Regions from separate parts of the Streptomyces sp. NPDC038213 genome, predicted to be linked through region 1. Evidence: riboswitches for the same ligand, from Rfam matches in the RefSeq annotation. Region 1 holds a riboswitch; each other region holds the start of a gene.
What was found. A riboswitch is a leader RNA that binds a small molecule or an ion and turns the genes downstream of it on or off. The one in region 1 is predicted to bind cyclic di-AMP.

Region 2: it holds a riboswitch for cyclic di-AMP, as region 1 does, so the genes downstream of both, ACZ7JZ_RS09405 (M23 family metallopeptidase) here and ACZ7JZ_RS25650 (M23 family metallopeptidase) in region 1, are expected to answer to the same signal.
Region 3: it holds a riboswitch for cyclic di-AMP, as region 1 does, so the genes downstream of both, ACZ7JZ_RS06980 (transglycosylase family protein) here and ACZ7JZ_RS25650 (M23 family metallopeptidase) in region 1, are expected to answer to the same signal.
Region 4: it holds a riboswitch for cyclic di-AMP, as region 1 does, so the genes downstream of both, ACZ7JZ_RS13105 (LysM peptidoglycan-binding domain-containing M23 family metallopeptidase) here and ACZ7JZ_RS25650 (M23 family metallopeptidase) in region 1, are expected to answer to the same signal.

Annotation. Positions count from the first base shown of each region.
Region 1 covers NZ_JBVJYM010000022.1:22,396-26,799, forward strand. The annotation lists gene ACZ7JZ_RS25645 (GntR family transcriptional regulator) at 80-763, opposite strand; gene ACZ7JZ_RS25650 (M23 family metallopeptidase) at 1,017-1,808, opposite strand; cyclic di-AMP (ydaO/yuaA leader) riboswitch at 1,821-1,978, opposite strand; gene ACZ7JZ_RS25655 (M16 family metallopeptidase) at 2,194-3,561, opposite strand; gene ACZ7JZ_RS25660 (M16 family metallopeptidase) at 3,579-4,404, opposite strand, start outside.
Region 2 covers NZ_JBVJYM010000005.1:16,328-20,731, forward strand. The annotation lists partial or broken gene ACZ7JZ_RS09400 (PrsW family intramembrane metalloprotease) at 1-763, shown strand, start outside; gene ACZ7JZ_RS09405 (M23 family metallopeptidase) at 762-1,787, opposite strand; cyclic di-AMP (ydaO/yuaA leader) riboswitch at 1,799-1,932, opposite strand; tRNA gene ACZ7JZ_RS09410 (tRNA-Met) at 2,292-2,365, opposite strand; gene ACZ7JZ_RS09415 (FBP domain-containing protein) at 2,517-3,005, opposite strand; gene ACZ7JZ_RS09420 (TetR/AcrR family transcriptional regulator) at 3,069-3,662, shown strand; tRNA gene ACZ7JZ_RS09425 (tRNA-Lys) at 3,793-3,865, opposite strand; partial or broken gene ACZ7JZ_RS09430 (DEAD/DEAH box helicase) at 4,060-4,404, opposite strand, start outside.
Region 3 covers NZ_JBVJYM010000003.1:389,460-393,863, reverse strand. The annotation lists gene ACZ7JZ_RS06990 (FtsB family cell division protein) at 1-235, opposite strand, end outside; gene eno (phosphopyruvate hydratase) at 386-1,672, opposite strand; gene ACZ7JZ_RS06980 (transglycosylase family protein) at 1,983-2,678, opposite strand; cyclic di-AMP (ydaO/yuaA leader) riboswitch at 2,682-2,852, opposite strand; gene ACZ7JZ_RS06975 (transglycosylase family protein) at 3,150-4,199, opposite strand; gene ACZ7JZ_RS06970 (cytochrome P450 family protein) at 4,336-4,404, opposite strand, start outside.
Region 4 covers NZ_JBVJYM010000006.1:363,283-367,686, reverse strand. The annotation lists gene ACZ7JZ_RS13110 (tyrosine-protein phosphatase) at 1-773, opposite strand, end outside; cyclic di-AMP (ydaO/yuaA leader) riboswitch at 1,089-1,265, shown strand; gene ACZ7JZ_RS13105 (LysM peptidoglycan-binding domain-containing M23 family metallopeptidase) at 1,270-2,229, shown strand; gene ACZ7JZ_RS13100 (SGNH/GDSL hydrolase family protein) at 2,444-3,247, shown strand; gene ACZ7JZ_RS13095 (MBL fold metallo-hydrolase) at 3,506-4,404, shown strand, end outside.

The DNA.
Region 1 (4,404 bases):
TTCCGGAGCGGGCCGGAATTCGGCCGGGAAGCTCAATTCCCGGACCGCGGACCCGCCCCTTCTTTGTATACCGGCCCTGTTAATTCCGGCCGCTCGCCGTGTTTACGGAAGGTTGCGGATTCCTCACGCGCGGCGGGCCGGGGCGGCGCAGCCGGTGCGCGGCGGCGGCCCGGTCGGCGTGCAGGGCGGTCAGGGTGCGGGCCCGGGCCGCGTCCCCGCGGGCCACGGCGTCCACGATCGCGCCGTGCTCGGCCCAGGAGTCCACGGGCCGTACCGGGGCCTCCACCTCGTACATCCAGGCGATCTTGTGGCGGAGCTGGGTGAGCATCGCGACCAGCCCGGGGCTGCCGGAAGCCTGGGCGAGGGTCTCGTGGAACCAGCCGCCCAGGGAGCGCAGGTCGTCCGCCTGGCCCCGGCGGGCCCGCTCCTGCCCCAGCCGCACCAGCCCGCGCAGCACCCTCAGGTGCGCCTCGGTGCGCCGCTGGGCGGCCCGGGCGGCCCCCAGGGGCTCCAGGAGCAGCCGGGCCTCCAGCAGGTCGGCGGCCTCCTGCGCGGTGGGCTCGGCGACGCAGGCGCCCGCGTGCCGGCGGGTGGTGACGAACCCCTCGGACTCCAGGGTGCGCAGGGCCTCGCGGACCGGGACGCGCGAGACCCCGTACCGGCGGGCGAGCAGTTCCTCGGTGAGGCGTGCGCCCGGCCCGAAGACACCGGTGACGATGTCCTCGCGGATGGCGGTGCACACCGCGTGCGCAGGAATACGCAAAACCGGACCTCCCGATGACGACGAATACCCGCCGGGTTACCTGCCCCACTCCGACCCGCTGCCGCGACTCTATTGCAGAATGACGCAATTCCCGAGGGCTGCCGGAAATACGGGTGGTTCCCCGCCCTTCTTTTGGCCATCTTTTACGCGGGCGGATCCGGCCCGCCCCTGCGGGGCCGGGAACGCCGGAGGCCCCGGCTCGGGGAGCCGGGGCCTTCGGAGGCGGTTCAGGCGGTGCAGGCGTTCAGGCGCTTCAGATGGTGACGCCGTGGGCGCGCAGGTACGCGATCGGGTCGATGTCCGAGCCGTAGTCCGCACCGGTGCGGGCCTCGAAGTGCAGGTGCGGGCCGCTGGAGTTGCCGGTGGAGCCGGAGAGGCCGATCTGCTGGCCCGGGGCGACCTTCTGGCCGACGACCACGGACAGCGAGTTCAGGTGGCCGTACTGGGTGTAGGAGCCGTCGTTGTGCTTGATGACGACGTTGTTGCCGTACGCGCCGCCCCAGCCGGCCTCGACGACGGTGCCCATGCCGACCGCGACCACGGTGGTGCCGGAGGCGGCGTGGAAGTCGATGCCGGTGTGGCTGCCGGAGGACCACATGGCGCCGCCGGCCTTGTACTGGGTGCTCACGCCGCCCTGGACCGGGGAGACGAACTGCAGGAGGCGCTTGCGCTCGGCCTCGCGCTCGGCGCGCTCCTTGGCCTCGCGCTCGGCCTTCGCCTTCGCCTCGGCCTTGGCGCGGGCCTCGGCGGCGCGCTGCTTGGCCTCGGCCTCGGCGGCGGCCTCGGCGGCGGCGATCTCGGCGGCCTGCGCCTGGGCGGTGGCCTGGGCCTCGATCTGCCCGGCGGTGTCCACGGCGACGACCGCGGTGTTGAGGCCCGTGTCCTCGAACTTCTCGGGGGCGGCGTCGGCGGCGAACGCCGGGGCCGCGAGGGAGCCGACCACGCCCGTGGCGGCGAGGGCGGTGACCCCGGCTATGCCGGCGGTCTTGCGGCTCAGACGGCTGGAGCCACGGTGCTTGCCGGTGGGGCGGTTCCCGAACGCCATGAAAAGGCTGGTCCTTTCCTTCCCTCTCGCCTACCGGGTTAGCTGACGGGTTCGGAGCAGGAAGGTCTCCTACGACCCCCTCTTTCGAGGAGACCGATTCACCCCAGGGACTGATGCGGGTCCCCGGCTCCCCAGGCTCGCGCCTGACGGGGACTCGGCGATCGCTGCCCGGTGCCGCGGTTGCGGCGCTTACAGCTGACGGACAGCGGGACCGACGCTAGGCGGATCTTCATCCAATCACCAAACAGACGCGCGTTTTTGTGGCGTACGCCACTGCCCATACGTACAACCATCAGCCGCAATCGGACAGATGGGGCAGAACGGGGCCCCGGCGGATCAACCGCCGGGGCCCCGTGCGTTCACGCCGTTCCCGGGAGGGCGCGGGTCAGTTGGCGACCACCGTCACTTCGCCGATCCCCAGCGCCCGTACGGGCGCCTCGATCTGCGAGGCGTCGCCCACGAGGACCGTCACGAGACGGCCCGCGGGGAAGGCGCTGACCACGGCCGACGTGGCCTCCACGGTGCCGGTTTCGGCCAGCCGCGCGTACAACTGGGCCTGGTAGTCGTCCGCGAGGCCCTGCTCCACCTGGTCGGCCAGGGTGCCGGCGACGGCCGCCGCGGTCTCGTACTTGAGCGGGGCGACGCCGACGAGGTTCTGCACCGCCACGTCCCGCTCGGCGTCCGTGAGGCCGCCCTCCGCGAGGGTGGCGAGCACCTTCCACAGGTCCTCCAGCGCCGGGCCGGTGTTCCCCGTGTCCACCGAGCCGCTGATGGCGAGCAGGGAGGCGCCGGTACCGCCGGCCGAGGAGCGCAGCACCTGGCCGAAGGCCCGCACGCCGTACGTGTAGCCCTTCTCCTCGCGCAGCACCCGGTCCAGGCGCGAGGTCAGCGTGCCGCCGAGGCAGTACGTGCCGAGCACCTGGGCCGCCCACACGCGGTCGTGCCGGTCCGGGCCGACCCGGCCGATCAGCAGCTGGGTCTGGACCGCGCCGGGGCGGTCCACGATGACCACGCGGCCGGTGTCGTCCGCGCTGATCGGCGGGACGGCGGGCACGGCGGCCGTCTGGCCCGTCCAGGTGCCCAGGGTGTCCGCGAGGACCGCGTCCAGGTCCGTGCCGCTCAGGTCGCCGACGACCACGGCGGTGGCCGTGGCGGGGCGCACGTGGGCCTCGTAGAAGGCGCGTACGGCCGCGGAGTCGATCCGGGAGACCGTCTCCTCGGTGCCCTGGCGGGGGCGGGACATCCGCAGGTCCGCCGGGAAGAGCTGGCGGGAGAGCTCCTTGGCGGCGCGGCGGCCGGGGTTGGCCAGCTCGTGGGGGATCTCGTCGAGGCGGTTGCGGACCAGGCGGTCCACCTCGCCGTCCGCGAAGGCGGGGGCGATCAGGGCCTCGGCGAGCAGGGCCACGGCCTTGTGCAGGCGCGAGACCGGGACCTCCAGCGAGACGCGGACGCCCGGGTGGTCGGCGTGCGCGTCGAGGGTGGCGCCGCAGCGCTCCAGCTCGGCCGCGAACTCCTCGGCGGTGTGCTTGTCGGTGCCCTCCGACAGGGCGCGCGCCATGATGGTCGCCACGCCGTCGAGGCCCTGCGGCTCGGCGTCCAGCGGGGCGGCGAGGACGATCTCGACGGCCACCACCTGCTGGCCGGGGCGGTGGCAGCGCAGGACCGTCAGGCCGTTGTCCAGCGTGCCGCGCTCGGGGGCCGGGAAGGCCCAGGGGCGGGCCTCGCCGCCCTGCGGCCGGGGGTGGAAGGTCATCGTGGAACCCGTGTCGCTCACTGGGCCGCCGCCTCTTCGCTCGCTTCGTGCGCTTCGTTCGCTTCGTTCGTGTCGGCGTCCCCGCCGTCGGCGGCCGCCAGGGGCTCGTACACGAGCACCGCGCGGTTGTCCGGGCGCAGCCGGGCCGCGGCCACCGCCTGGACCTCCTCGGCCGTGATGTCGAGGACGCGGTCCACGGCGGTCAGGGCGAGCTGCGGGTCGCCGAAGAGCACGGCGAACCGGCACAGTTCGTCGGCGCGGCCGGCGACCGTGCCGAGCCGGTCGAGCCACTCGCGCTCCAGCTGGGCCTGGGCCCGCTCCATCTCCCCGGCCGTCGGGCCCTCGGCGGCGAAGCGCGCGAGCTCCTCGTCGACGGCGGCCTCGATGCGGGGGATCTCGACCCCGCCGGAGGACTTGACGTCCAGCCAGCCCATCGAGGGGGCGCCGGCCAGGCGCAGCAGGCCGAAGCCGGCGGCGACGGCCGTCTGGTCGCGGCGGACCAGGCGGTTGTGCAGCCGGGAGGACTCGCCGCCGCCGAGGACGGTCAGGGCCAGGTCGGCCGCGTCGCAGGCGCGGGTCCCGTCGTGGGGCAGGCGGTACGCGGCCATCAGGGCGCGGGCCGGCACCTCCTCGGTGAACTCCTCGCGCAGCTGGCCGCCCATGGTCTCCGGGAGGCTGCCGTCGCGCGGGGGCTGCTTGCCGTCGTGGGACGGGATGCTGCCGAAGTACTTCTCGACCCAGGCGAGCGTCTGCTCGGGGTCGATGTCGCCGACGACGGACAGGACGGCGTTGTTGGGCGCGTAGTACGTGCGGAAGAAGTTCCGCGCGTCCTCCAGGGAGGCG
Region 2 (4,404 bases), on a different contig from region 1:
GGCCGCCGGGGTGCTGATCCTGGTCCTGGTGCGGGAGCAGACCGGCACCCCGGGCTTCCTGGTGGGGCTCGGCCTGTCCGTGGTCCCCGTACCGCTGCTCGCCGCCGCCTTCCGCGGGCTGGGCGGACTGCGGCGGCCGCGCGCCGCGCCCTGGGGGCCGCTGCTGTTCGCCTTCGGCTGGGGCGCGTGCGCGGCGGCCCTGATCGCCATACTGGCCAACAGCTTCGCGGCCCGCTGGATGGCCGCGGCCGCCACCGACCCCTACGACGCCGACCAGTTGGGCTCGATCGCGATCGCCCCGGTGGTGGAGGAGACCGCGAAGGCGGCCGCCCTGCTCCTGCTGTTCGTCTTCCGCCGGGACCGGCTCGGCGGCTTCACGGACGGTTTCGTGCTCGCCGGATTCACCGCCACCGGCTTCGCCTTCACCGAGAACATCCTCTACCTCGGCAACGCCTTCGGGGAGGACCTCGCCGAGGGCACCCCGGTCCTGGCCTCGGTGACCGCCGCGACCTTCTTCGTGCGCATCGTGATGTCCCCGTTCGCGCACCCGCTGTTCACCGCCCTGACCGGGATCGGCTTCGGACTGGCCGCCGTGTCCGCAGGGCGCACGCGCCGCGTGCTGTACCCGCTCGGGGGGCTGCTCCTGGCGATGGGCGTGCACGCCCTGTGGAACAGCTCCCCCGACCTCGGCGAGTACGGCTTCTACTGGGTCTACGGGTCCGTGATGGCCCCGGCCTTCGCCCTGCTGACCTGGCAGGCGGTCAGACGGTCAGGCCCTTGCCCCGCAGCCACGCCAGCGGATCCTGGGTCTCCCCTCCCGAGCGCACCTCCAGGTGCAGGTGGGGACCGGTGACGTTGCCCGTGGCGCCGACGCGGCCGATGGTCTCGCCCGTGCCGACCGCGCCCGAGGTGACGGACATCGAGGAGAGGTGGCAGTACCAGATCTCCGTACCGTCGGCGAGGCGCAGGACGATCCGGTAGCCGTACGCGCCCGACCAGCCGGCGGAGACGATCGTGCCGCCGTGCACCGCCTTGACGGGCGTGCCGGTGGGGGCGGCGAAGTCCAGGCCGGTGTGCTGCCCGGAGGACCACATGGAACCGGAGGCCCCGTAGTACGAGGTGAGGGTGTACGAGGAGGTGGGCAGCGCGTAGCTGCCGGCGAGCTTGGCCAGCCGGGCCTCCTCCGCCGCGGCCTCCGCGGCCTCCGCGGCCGCCTTCGCGGCTGCCGCCTCCTCCGCCGCCTTGCGGGCCGCGGCCTCGGCGGCGGCTTCGGCGGCCTTGCGGGCAGCGGCCTGAGCGGCTGCGGCCTCCTTCGCCGCGGCCTCCTCGGCGGCCCTGGCGGCGGCCTCCTCGGCTGCGGCGGCCGCGGCATCGGACTGGGACTCGGCCTGCTGGAGGATCCGGTTGCGCAGCACCTCGCCGGCGTCGGTGCCGGATTCGGCCTGCTCGGGGGTGGCCCCGGCGGTGGTCAGCGGGGCCGTCACCGGGACGGTGGCGGGCAGGTCGGCCGCCAGGTCGGCGGTCGCGGAGCCGTCACCGGGCAGCAGCGAGGGGAGGGATATGGAGACCTGCGGCCGGTCCTGCGCGGTGGCTATGCCGCCCGCTCCGACGGCGGCGATGACGCCGACGCCGAGGACCGTGGAACTGCGGGCGAGGCCGCCGCGCTGCTTGACCACGCGGTGGCGGCCCCGGACGGGGCGGACGGAGTCCTCGGTGGGGTTCCACGCGCCCCACGCACCGGCGTCGGGAACCTCGGAGGCTTCAGGGGTAGGCCTGTTGGACGCCACGGGGGCGCACTCCTTTCCTTCCTTCTCGCCTACCGGGTTAGCTGACGGGTTCGGAGCAGGAAGGTCTCCTACGGGCCGGATCGACCCGATTCACCCCAATGTGTTGGTTCCCCGGTTCCCTTGCGGGATTCGGCGCGCACGCGCACGGAGCCGCCTCTTGCGACGGCCGTGACGACCGCGCTGCGTTATCGAACGGTAATAGACAACAGGGAGTGATTCCAAGCTGTTGCGCTTGATCCCTCGCGTGTATCGGCCACGCTCTGACCGGCTCTGGCCTGGGCTTTTCCCTCCAGGAGTGGATCAACTGGGGCATTCTCCCGGCCTGATGGGTACACCTTCAGCCACGCCCGGCCTTTGACGGTCCGTCAACCGGACTGCGGAGCGCGGCCTTTCGCTCACGCTCCGTACCGGCCGGTGCGCCGGTGCGCGGACACGCTTCCGCGCACCGGCCCCGGACATGCAATCAGGGCCCGGATCCAAAAGGATCCGGGCCCTGATCATCAGTAGCGGGGACAGGATTTGAACCTGCGACCTCTGGGTTATGAGCCCAGCGAGCTACCGAGCTGCTCCACCCCGCGTCGGTAAACACAAGCTTACGCTATCCGCGGGGCTCCTCGCGCCACCTTTCCCCGCGGCCACGACGGAAGCGCCGGAAACCACCCGCCACAGCAGGCCCGCGCCACGGCGAGCCCCCCGCCACAGCAGGCCCGCACCACCGCAAGCCGCCCGTCACAGCGAGCCCAGGAACCCGTCCAGGTTCCGCCGCATCCTCTCGATCTGCTCCTCCACGGTCAGCGACTCCTCGAACCTCCCCCCGGGCTCCGGCCGCTTCTTCCCCCGCACGTACAGCGGGCAGTCCAGGTCGGTGCACATGTACAGCCCGACCGAGTTCCCCTCGCGGCCCTCGCGGCCGGTTTTGCGGGCCGTCATCAGCGAGACCCCGCCGCCGGCGTGCGTGGTCAGGCACAGCGAGCACATGCTGCGGTGCAGGAAGCCCTTGCGCGCCGCGGGGAAGCGCAGCGCGATGCCCGTGAGCCGGCCCCCGTGCTCGGTGACCAGGTAGCTCCGGTCCGGCGCGGAGAGGTCGCGCCAGCCCAGGAAGTCCAGGTCCGCCCAGGGGCGCTCGGCCAGGTCGCGCGGCAGCGGCAGCCGCTGCGCCTCGCCCTTCGAGCAGTTGACGAACGAGCCGCGGATCTCCCGCTCAGTGAGTGCCTTCATACCGGCACGCTAATCTTTCCTAGAGTCCCTAGGCAAACGATTAAATACTTTCAGGAGCTGCCCGTGCCCCGAGCCGGACTGACCCCCGAGCGCGTCGTGGCCGCCGCCGCGGACCTCGCCGACGCCCGGGGCCTCGACGGGGTCACCGTCTCCGCCCTCGCCCGCGGCCTCGGTGTGAAGGACGCGAGCCTGTACGCCCACGTACGCGGCCTCCAGGACCTGCGCGCCCGGATCGCCGCGGACTCGGCCGCCCGCTTCGCCGACCTGCTCACCGAAGCCCTCGCGGGCCGCGCCGGCCGCGAGGCCCTGGCCGCCTTCGCCACGGCGTACCGGACCTTCGCCGTACGCCATCCGGGCCGGTACGCCGCCACCCAGCTGACGCTGCCCGCCGAGACCCTCGCGGCCTCCCCGGGCCACCGCCGGCTCGTGGAGCTCACGTACGCCCTCCTGCACGGGTACGGGCTCCCCGAACCGGCCCTCACCGACGCCGTCCGCCTGCTCCGCAGCACCTTCCACGGGTTCGCGGCCCTCGAGGCGGCCGGCGGCTTCGGCCACCCGCGCCCCCTCGACGCTTCCTGGGACGCCGTCCTCGACGCCCTCCACACCGCCCTCACCCGGTGGCCGCCCACCACCCCGCCGGCCACCCCGGCCCCATGAGCCCCGCACCCGCATCCGGGTGCGCCGCGTCCTCGTACCTCGGCTGGGACCGGAAACGACAGAGCGCCCCACCCGGTCGGAACCGGGTGGGGCGCTCTGGGCGGGACCGGGGAACCCGGTCCGCGTGCGGTAGGCCATGTCGGACTCGAACCGACAACCAATGGATTAAAAGTCCACTGCTCTGCCAATTGAGCTAATGGCCCGCGGCATGCTCACCCCAGAGCATAGCCGGAGCGGGCCCGTCAGCCGATCGAGTATGGCCGGACGGGCGCTGCGGGTGTCGCGGGGCGGGGACGCGCCGAGCCCCCGGCAGCGGATGCCGGGGGCTCGGGACGGGAGTTCGGGCCTTCGGACCGTCAGGCTTCAGGCCTTCGGGCCGTCAGGCCTTCGGGCCTGGTCAGCCGTTGCGCTTCCAGCGCGGCTTGTCGTCGCGGCGGCCGCCGCCGAAGGAGCCGGAGCCGGAGCCCGACGGGCGGTGGTCGTCGCGGCGGCCGTACGGGCGGTCGCCGCCGCCGGAGCGGAAGCCGCCGGCCGGGCGGTCGTCGCGGCGGTCGCGGTTGAACGGACGGTCGCTGCCACCGCGGTGGTCGCGGCCGCCGCCGAAACCGCCGCCGCGGTTGTCGTCGCGGCGGAAGCCGCCACCACGGTTGTCATCGCGACGCTCGAAGCCACGGTCGTTGCGGTCACGGTTGAAGCCACCGCCCCGGTTGTCGTCACGACGCTCGAAGCCGCGGTCGTTGCG
Region 3 (4,404 bases), on a different contig from region 1:
CGGCGGTGCGCTGCTGCTCGGAGATGTCCGAGCGCTGGGACACGTACTGCCGCATGGGGTACGCGAGGGCGACGATCAGCGTGCACAGGACCAGGGCGAGCAGGGCCGCGCGGCCGGTCAGGCGGCTGCGCCGGACCTGGCGGCGGGACTGCGAGCGGTACACGTGGGCGGCGGTCCGCTCCCCGAGCTGCTTGAGCCTGGTCGCGGTGGAGAACCGGTCCCGGTTCCCGGCCATGTGTCCGCCTCCCTCACCTACACACGTACGTCCCCGCACACGGTACGGGACCGGGGGCGGGGACGTACGGAGGCTAGTGCTGCGATCGGAAAGGTTTGCCGTGGGCCGGTGCACCCTTCCGGTCGCAGCGCTGGACCTGCGGGGAGGTGATCAGCCCTTGAAGCGGGGGAACGCGCTGCGGCCCGCGTACACGGCGGCGTCGTCGAGGATCTCCTCGATGCGCAGCAGCTGGTTGTACTTGGCGACGCGGTCCGAGCGGGCCGGGGCGCCGGTCTTGATCTGGCCGCAGTTCACGGCGACGGCGAGGTCGGCGATGGTGACGTCCTCGGTCTCGCCGGAGCGGTGCGACATCATGCACTTGAAGCCGTTGCGCTGGGCCATCTCGACGGCGTCGAGGGTCTCGGTCAGGGAACCGATCTGGTTCACCTTCACGAGCAGGGCGTTGGCGGAGCCCTCCTCGATGCCGCGGGCGAGGCGCTCGGGGTTGGTGACGAAGAGGTCGTCGCCGACGATCTGGACCTTGGCGCCGAGCTTGTCGGTGATGACCTTCCAGCCGGCCCAGTCGTCCTCGAAGAGCGGGTCCTCGATGGAGACGAGCGGGTAGGCCTCGACGAGCTCCGCGTAGTACTCGGTCATCTCGGCGGCCGAGCGGGACTGGCCCTCGAACTCGTACTTGCCGTCCTTGTAGAACTCGGACGCGGCGACGTCGAGCGCGAGCGCGATGTCCTTGCCCGGGACGTAGCCGGCCTGCTTGATGGCCTCGACGATGAGGTCGAGGGCGGCGCGGTTGGAGTCCAGGTTCGGGGCGAAGCCGCCCTCGTCGCCCAGGCCGGTGGAGAGGCCCTTGGTGTGGAGGACCTTCTTGAGGGTGTGGTAGACCTCGGCACCCCAGCGCAGGGCCTCGGAGAAGGACTCGGCGCCGATCGGCGCGATCATGAACTCCTGGATGTCGACGTTGGAGTCGGCGTGCGACCCGCCGTTGAGGATGTTCATCATCGGAACGGGCAGCAGGTGCGCGTTCGGGCCGCCGAGGTAGCGGAACAGCGGCAGGTCCGAGGCCTCGGAGGCGGCGTGCGCCACGGCGAGGGAGACGCCCAGGATGGCGTTGGCGCCGAGGGAGCCCTTGTTGTCCGTGGCGTCCAGGTCGAACATGGCCTGGTCGATCAGGCGCTGCTCGGTGGCGTCGTAGCCGACGAGCTCCGGGCCGATCTGCTCGATGACGGCCAGGACGGCCTTCTCGACGCCCTTGCCCATGTAGCGGTTGGGGTCGCCGTCGCGGAGCTCGATGGCCTCGAAGGCACCGGTGGAGGCTCCGGACGGGACGGCAGCACGGCCGGTGCTGCCGTCGTCGAGGCCCACCTCGACCTCGACCGTGGGGTTGCCTCGGGAGTCCAGGATTTCCCGGGCTACGACGACGTCGATGGACGGCACGAGCATCTCCTTCTGGGATGTGACGCTGGGTGTGCGGCGGCGTGTGGGCCGTGCGGTGGCCCTGCCGGTCTAGAGCCTAACCGGCTCGGGGGGGTCGGCCGCCCGACCGCCCGGGTCCTGGGACGAAAAAGGGTCCGAATACCCGCCTTACAGGACATAAGACCCTTGATCAACTCCCCCGGGACACGCCGCCGCCCGGCGCGTCGGGGGGGATGACGCGCCGGGCGGGGCAGTCCGGTGCCGGGCGGGCCCGCGCGGGGCGCGGGCCTTCCGGTGACCCTGCGGATTCACCGCGGACGCGCAGGGCCGGGGGGGGTCAGGAGAGCTTGAGCATCTGGCCCGGGTAGATGAGGTTGGCGTCGGAGACGATGTCCCCGTTCAGCTCGAAGAGCTTCGCCCAGCCGCCGGCCACGCCGTTGGCGTCGGCGATGGTGCCGAGGGTGTCGCCGGCCTTGACCTCGTAGGAGCCGGTGCCCTTCTTGAAGCCCTGGGCCGCGCCGCGCTCGGAGCGGGTGGTGGGCGCGGACTCGCTGCGGGTCTCGGCGCGCTTCTCGGCCTTCTTCGTGGCGGAGGGCTTCGGGGCGGCGGGCTTCGAGGAGGAAGAGGAGCCGCTGCCGGCCTCGGAGGAGGCGTCGTTGGCGGCGCGGGAGAGGCCGACGCCGCAGCTCGGCCAGGCGCCCTTGCCCTGGACCGCGAGGACCTTCTCGGCCACGGCGATCTGCTGGGACTTGGAGGCCTGGTGGGCGTTGGGGGCGTACGCCGTGCCGCCGAAGCCGGCCCAGGTGGACGGGGCGAACTGCAGGCCGCCGTAGTAGCCGTTGCCGGTGTTGATCGACCAGTTGCCGCCGGACTCGCACTGGGCGACGGCGTCCCACTCGGAGGTGGTGGCGGCGCTGGCGGTGCCCGCGGCCATCAGCGGGGCGGCGATGGCGACACCGGTGACACCGGCGGCGGTCGCGATGCGGGTGGCCTTCGAGGGGCGGCGGTGCTTGCCCTTGCCGGAAAGCAGCATGGAACTTCTCCTCACCGACGCCTGCGAGGTGAGCTGTCGGGTTCGGGCGGTGAAGTCGCCCGGCCGTGCGTCTGGCGCACGGCTTCACCCCTAGCCGTCCCGTGACCGTCTCTCAACGGCCGGGCGCGGCACCTACCTTGGGTCCCCCGCTCCTGCCTTCGGCGCTTGCGCGACGACTGTTCCCCCCGGCCGCCGGCAGGATTCGGCGATGCGGTCGAAGGAGCCCGCGGTGGCGAGCGGTTCAGACCGTAGGCAGACGCCTCCCCGATGTTCAAGGACGGACATCGGGGAGAAAACGCCCATAGTTGACTCACCCACAGGAACGTTTGCGCAGGTGAGCGCGCGTATTACGGAATCATCACGGCGGGGCGCGCCAGTTGAGGCGAAGAGACGCATGTCTCATTTCCTCGAACTCGGACATTTAGTCCTGTAACGGGGCATCAAACCCGCGTCGAGCGGCCCGAAGTGTCCCTATTTCTCGCTTAGATCGAGATTCTGGCCGGGCTTGATGAGGTCCGCGTCCCCGCCGATGACGGACTCGTTCGCCTCGTACAGGGCGCCCCATCCGCCCTTCACACCCTTGGCGTCCGCGATCTCCGACAGGCTGTCACCCGCCTTGACGATGTACACGGGCTCCTCGGCCCCGGCCGCCGACGTGCCGTCAGCTCCGGTGCCGCCGGACTCGTCCGCGGGCGCGCCGCGGTGCTTGCCGGTGCCCTCGCCCGGGGCGGGAGTGGTGGCGGGACCCTCCGGGGTGGCGGGGACGGCCGGGCCGCCGGGGGTCGCCGGGATGCCCGGCGAGGCCGGGTCCGTGGCCCCGGGGGTGGCCGGGGTCGTCGGCGTGCCCGGGGTGGCCGGCGTGCCGGGGGTCGGGGTCGCCGGGTCGGTCGGGGTGCCGGGCGTGCCCGGGGTGGCGGGGACGGTCGGCGTGCCAGGGGTCGCGGGGACCGTGGGCGTACCGGGGGTGGCCGGGACGCTGGGCGTGCCCGGGGTCGCGGGCGGGGTGGGCGTACCCGGGGCGGCCGGCGGGGTGGGCTTCGCGGGGGCCTCCGGGGCGCCGGGGACCACGTGGTCGGGGCGCACCGGGGCCGGGCTGACCGGGCGGACGGAGTCCGCCGAGCCGGGGTCCACATCGGCCTTGGGGCCGGACTTGGTCAGTCCGGACGGGCCGGCGCACAGCGGCCAGGCCTCCGGGCCCTGCGCGGCGAGCACCCGCTCGGCCACGGCTATCTGCTGGGAGCGGGAGGCGAGGTCGGGGCGGGAGGCGAACTCGGTGCCGCCCGCGCCCTTCCACTGCTCCTGGGTGAACTGGAGCCCGCCGTAGGAGCCGTTGCCGAAGTCGGCGCTCCACGTGCCGCCGCTCTCGCACTCGGCGACCTTGTCCCACGTGGCGGTGTCGGCGGCTGATGCGGAGCCGGCGGCGAGCAGGGGCAGCGCGAGCGCCGAGCCGGTGACACCGGCCGTGACGACGATCGCGGGGGCCTGACGAGGCTTTCTGTGGCGGCCGTTCCCGGAGCGCATGAGGGTGGACCCTTCCCGTGGGCTGAGCAGGTGACGGCGAACGTAGCGGGCTTCGAACGCTTGTTACAAGTCGATGCAGCGCAGATCACGTAAAGATCACATTCCTGATGGTCCGTCAGGAATGATTGACTCCGGTTCAGTTCGCCCGCGGGGTGAACTCCACCGGCAGCGTGCGCAGTCCGCGCATGATGAGCCCGCCGCGCCA
Region 4 (4,404 bases), on a different contig from region 1:
GTGGCGGGCGCGAGGCCGAGCCCCTCGGACAGGTAGGCGCCGGTGCTGCCCCAGGTCTCCGTGACGGCCTCGAAGGCGGCGTCCAGGTACGCGGCGCGCGCCTCGAAGAGGGGGCTCAGGAGGGCCAGCGCCTCGGGGGAGCGCTCGGCGTCGGTGTCGGCGCCGCGCCGCAGCCGGTAGCGCCGGTGCGGGGCGTTGGACTCCAGGTAGTCCGCGGTGATGGCGTCGCGCTCGACGCCGAGGGCGAGCAGGGTGACGGCGATGGAGAGGCCGGCCCGGTCCTTGCCCGCGGCGCAGTGCATCAGGACGGGGACGCTGTCCTCGGCGACGGCGTGCAGGACGCGGCTGTGGTCGGGAGCCCGCTCCACGATGATCTGCCGGTACGAACGGGACATCCTGGCCGCGGCCCTGCCCTCGCCCAGGATCTGCTGGAGCTGGGCCAGGTCGCCGTTGCGGACCATCTGCCAGAACTCGTGGCCGTCGGCGGGGTCGGAGAGCGGGACGTTCACGTTCCGTACGCCCGGGAGCTCCACGTCGGGCCCTTCGAGGGACTGGTCGGCCGCATTGCGGAAGTCGAAGACGGTGTGCAGCCCGAGGGAGGCCAGGAAGGCCGCGTCCGCCTCGGTGGCATGAGCGAGATGTCCGCTTCGAAACAGATGCCCGGTACGAACCGTACGCCCGTCCCTAGTCGGAAGGCCGCCTACGTCACGGAAGTTGCGGACTCCGGTGAGCTCCGGCTCCGCGGGCGGGGCGGGGGGTATGGGCTGGGTCACGCGGACTCCTGCGGTTCGGCCGAGGTGGAGGGTGATCTGTCCGAATTGCGCTACTTGGCGTCAAGTTGCCGCATCCGACGGGCAGATGTGAGCGGCGCTCGTGAGCAGAATCATACGGTGACCGTGCGTGGCGGTGGCGGAATGCTTAATTCCCTTGTGGCGACGGCTGTTACACGACTGCAATAGACGGACAGTGACCGGAATTCCGGCGATCATTCAGCCCCCGGAATCCGGTGGTGAATTCACGGCTTGTTCCGCTCGGCCGCACTGGATTACGGTCACCGCCGAGCCGGGTGGAACGCCGAGTCCTGCCGCCACCCGGAAACCGCATCCGAACAATTACGTGCGGCAGGAGCGGGGGAACCAGGTAAGCCGCCGTACCGGAGAACGATCCGGAACGGCTCGGGGTGAAGCCCCGCGGGCGCAGCTCGCGCGGCCGGACATCTCCAGTCCGAACCCGACAGCTCACCTCGCAGGCGACGGAGAGGAATGCGCCATGCCCGGAAAGGGTAAGCACCGCCGTCCCAAGTCCAGCACGATCGCCCGCGGATTCGTCGCGGCCGGCACCGGCGGCGCCGCGCTGGCGCTGCCGCTGATCGGGGCCTCCGGCGCCCAGGCCGCGGAGCAGTCCGCCGCGCCGGCCGCGGTCTCGGCCGCCCCGTCGAAGGCGGCCCCGGCGAAGGCCGCGGCCCCCGCGGCGGACCAGGCCGCCCCTTCCGTCTACACCGTCGTCGCGGGCGACTACCTCTCGAAGATCGCCGAGCGCGAGAACCTCGCGGGCGGCTGGGAGCGGCTGTACGAGGACAACAGGGCCGCCGTCGGCTCCGACCCCTCGATGATCCACCCCGGCCTGGAGCTGACCCTCGGCGGCAAGGCCCCCGCCGCCGCGGCCTCCCAGAAGCGCTCCGAGGCCCGTACGCAGGAGAACCCGGAGAAGAAGGGCTCCTCCGCCCCGCGCGCCTCCCGCTCCGCCGAGCGCGCCGCCGAGGCCGCCCCCAAGGCCGCGGCCCCGAAGGCCGTCGCCCCCGAGGCCGCGCAGGCCCCCTCCGGCGCCGCCTTCTCCGCCCCCGTGGCCGCCTCCGTCACCACCCCCTACCGCCAGGGCGGCGGCATGTGGTCCAGCGGCTACCACACCGGAGTGGACTTCTCCGTGGGTACGGGCACCAGCGTGCGCGCCGTCAGCTCGGGCACCGTGGTCTCGGCCGGCTGGGCCGGCGCGTACGGCAACGAGGTCGTCATCCGCCACACGGACGGCCGCTACTCCCAGTACGCCCACCTGTCCTCGCTGAACGTCTCCGCGGGCCAGAGCGTCTCCGCGGGCACCACCATCGGCCTGTCGGGCTCCACCGGCAACTCCACCGGGCCCCACCTGCACTTCGAGATCCGCACCGGCCCCTCCTACGGCCAGGACATCGACCCCCTCGCCTACCTGCGCGGCAACGGCGTCGGCATCTGACGGCAGCGCGGGCGGCAGCCGCCGCCCGCAGCGCAGTGCGACCCCGGCCGGGGTCCGGAACCGAAGGGTCCCGGACCCCGGCCGCAGCCGTTCCCGCGGCCCGGCTGCGGCGTATTCCGGCATGGCCGAAACTGACCGGGTGGTATAGATCACCCTGCGTCAACCCCTGCCTACGGTCGCGTAGGTCACACCCTTCGGTGAAAGATGTGCTCCCGTGGCAGGCGAATCGACTCTTCAGGCACTCAGCGGATCCGACGCGCGCATCGGCTCGTACGTGGCGCTCGGCGACAGCTTCACCGAGGGCGTGGGCGACCCCGGTCCCGGCGACGCCTTCGTGGGCTGGGCCGACCGCTTCGCCGTACTCCTCGCGGACCGGCGCGAGGAGCACGACTTCCGGTACGCGAACCTCGCCGTCCGGGGCCGGCTCCTCGACCAGATCGTCTCGGAGCAGGTCCCGCGCGCCAAGGAGCTCGCCCCCGACCTGGTCAGCTTCTGCGCGGGCGGCAACGACATCATCCGGCCCGGCAGCGACCCCGACGACGTGGCCGAGCGCTTCGAGGCGGCCGTCGCCGACCTCGCCGGCGCCGTCGGCACCGTCATGATCACCACGGGCTTCGACACCCGCGGCGTACCGGTGCTCAAGCACCTGCGCGGCAAGGTGGCCACGTACTCCGCGCACGTGCGCGCCATCGCCGACCGCTACGACTGCCCCGTACTCGACCTCTGGTCGCTGCGGTCCGTACAGGACCGCCGGGCCTGGGACGACGACCGCCTGCACCTGTCGCCCGAGGGGCACACCCGCGTCGCCCTGCGCGCCGCGCAGGTGCTCGGCCTGCCGGTGCCCGCGGACCCGGACCAGCCCTGGCCCCCGCAGCAGCCCAGGGGGTCGGCGGAGGCCACCCGGGACAACATCCAGTGGGCCCGCGAGTACCTCGTGCCGTGGATCGGGCGGCGCCTGCGCGGGGAGTCCTCCGGCGACCACGTCGAACCCAAGCGCCCCGACCTGCTGCCCCTGTAAGCCCGCGGGCGGAAGGCTCCACGGGCCGCGCGGAAGCGGGCCGCGGGAGGCACCCGGCCGGGCCCGCAGGAATCCCCGGGCCCGGACACGCGTTGGGAGGGGTGGGAGCACCGCTCCCACCGGGACCGCGCGGGCCTATCGTGCCTGTGTGCAGTGCCGGCGGCGACCGCAGCCCCGCGGACCGCGGCCCTGCCGGCCCCGGGGCGCCGGCCGCCCGCCCGGCGCCCGCCCACCCGCCCGACCCCACCAGGAGGCGCCTTGACCGGCTCCGGCTCCGGCTCCAGAGATCTCCGCTCCGAACTGCGCGCCCTGCGCCCCGCCTCCTTCGGCGCGGACCCCTCGGGCGCCCGCATGGAGCGCATCCGCCGCTCCCCGAACTTCGCGGACGGGGTCTTCCAGAACCCGGTCGGGGCCCGGCGCCGCCCCACGGGCTCGACGCTCGAATTCGCCAAGGTCTACTTCCGCCGCGAGGAGCGGGCCCGCCGGGCCCCCCGGGCGGCCATCCCGGTCCACCCCACCACGCTCAAGGACATCTCCCGGCCGCCCGCCACCGGCCTGCGCCTCACCTGGATGGGCCACTCCAGCGTCCTCGCCGAGATCGACGGCCGCCGGGTGCTCTTCGACCCCGTCTGGGGGGAGCGCTGCTCGCCCTTCCCCTTCGCCGGCCCCAAGCGGCTGCACGCCGCACCGGTCCCGCTGGCCGCGCTCGGCCCGGTCGACGCCGTGGTGATCTCCCACGACCACTACGACCACCTCGACCTCCCCACCATCACCGCCCTCGTCGGCACGGACACGGTCTTCGCCGTACCGCTCGGCGTCGGCGCGCACCTGGAGCGCTGGGGGGTCTCCGCGGACCGCATCCGCGAACTGGACTGGAACGAGACCGCCAAGATCGCCGGCCTCTCCCTGACCGCGACCCCGGCCCGCCACTTCTGCGGCCGCGGCCTGCGCAACCAGCAGCACACCCTCTGGGCCTCCTGGGTCGTCGCGGGCGACCGGCACCGGATCTACCACAGCGGGGACACGGGCTACTTCCCCGGCTTCCGCGAGATCGGCGCCGAGCACGGCCCCTTCGACGCCACGATGATCCAGATCGGTGCGTACAGCGAGTTCTGGCCGGACATCCACATGACCCCGGCCGAGGGCGTGCGGGCCCA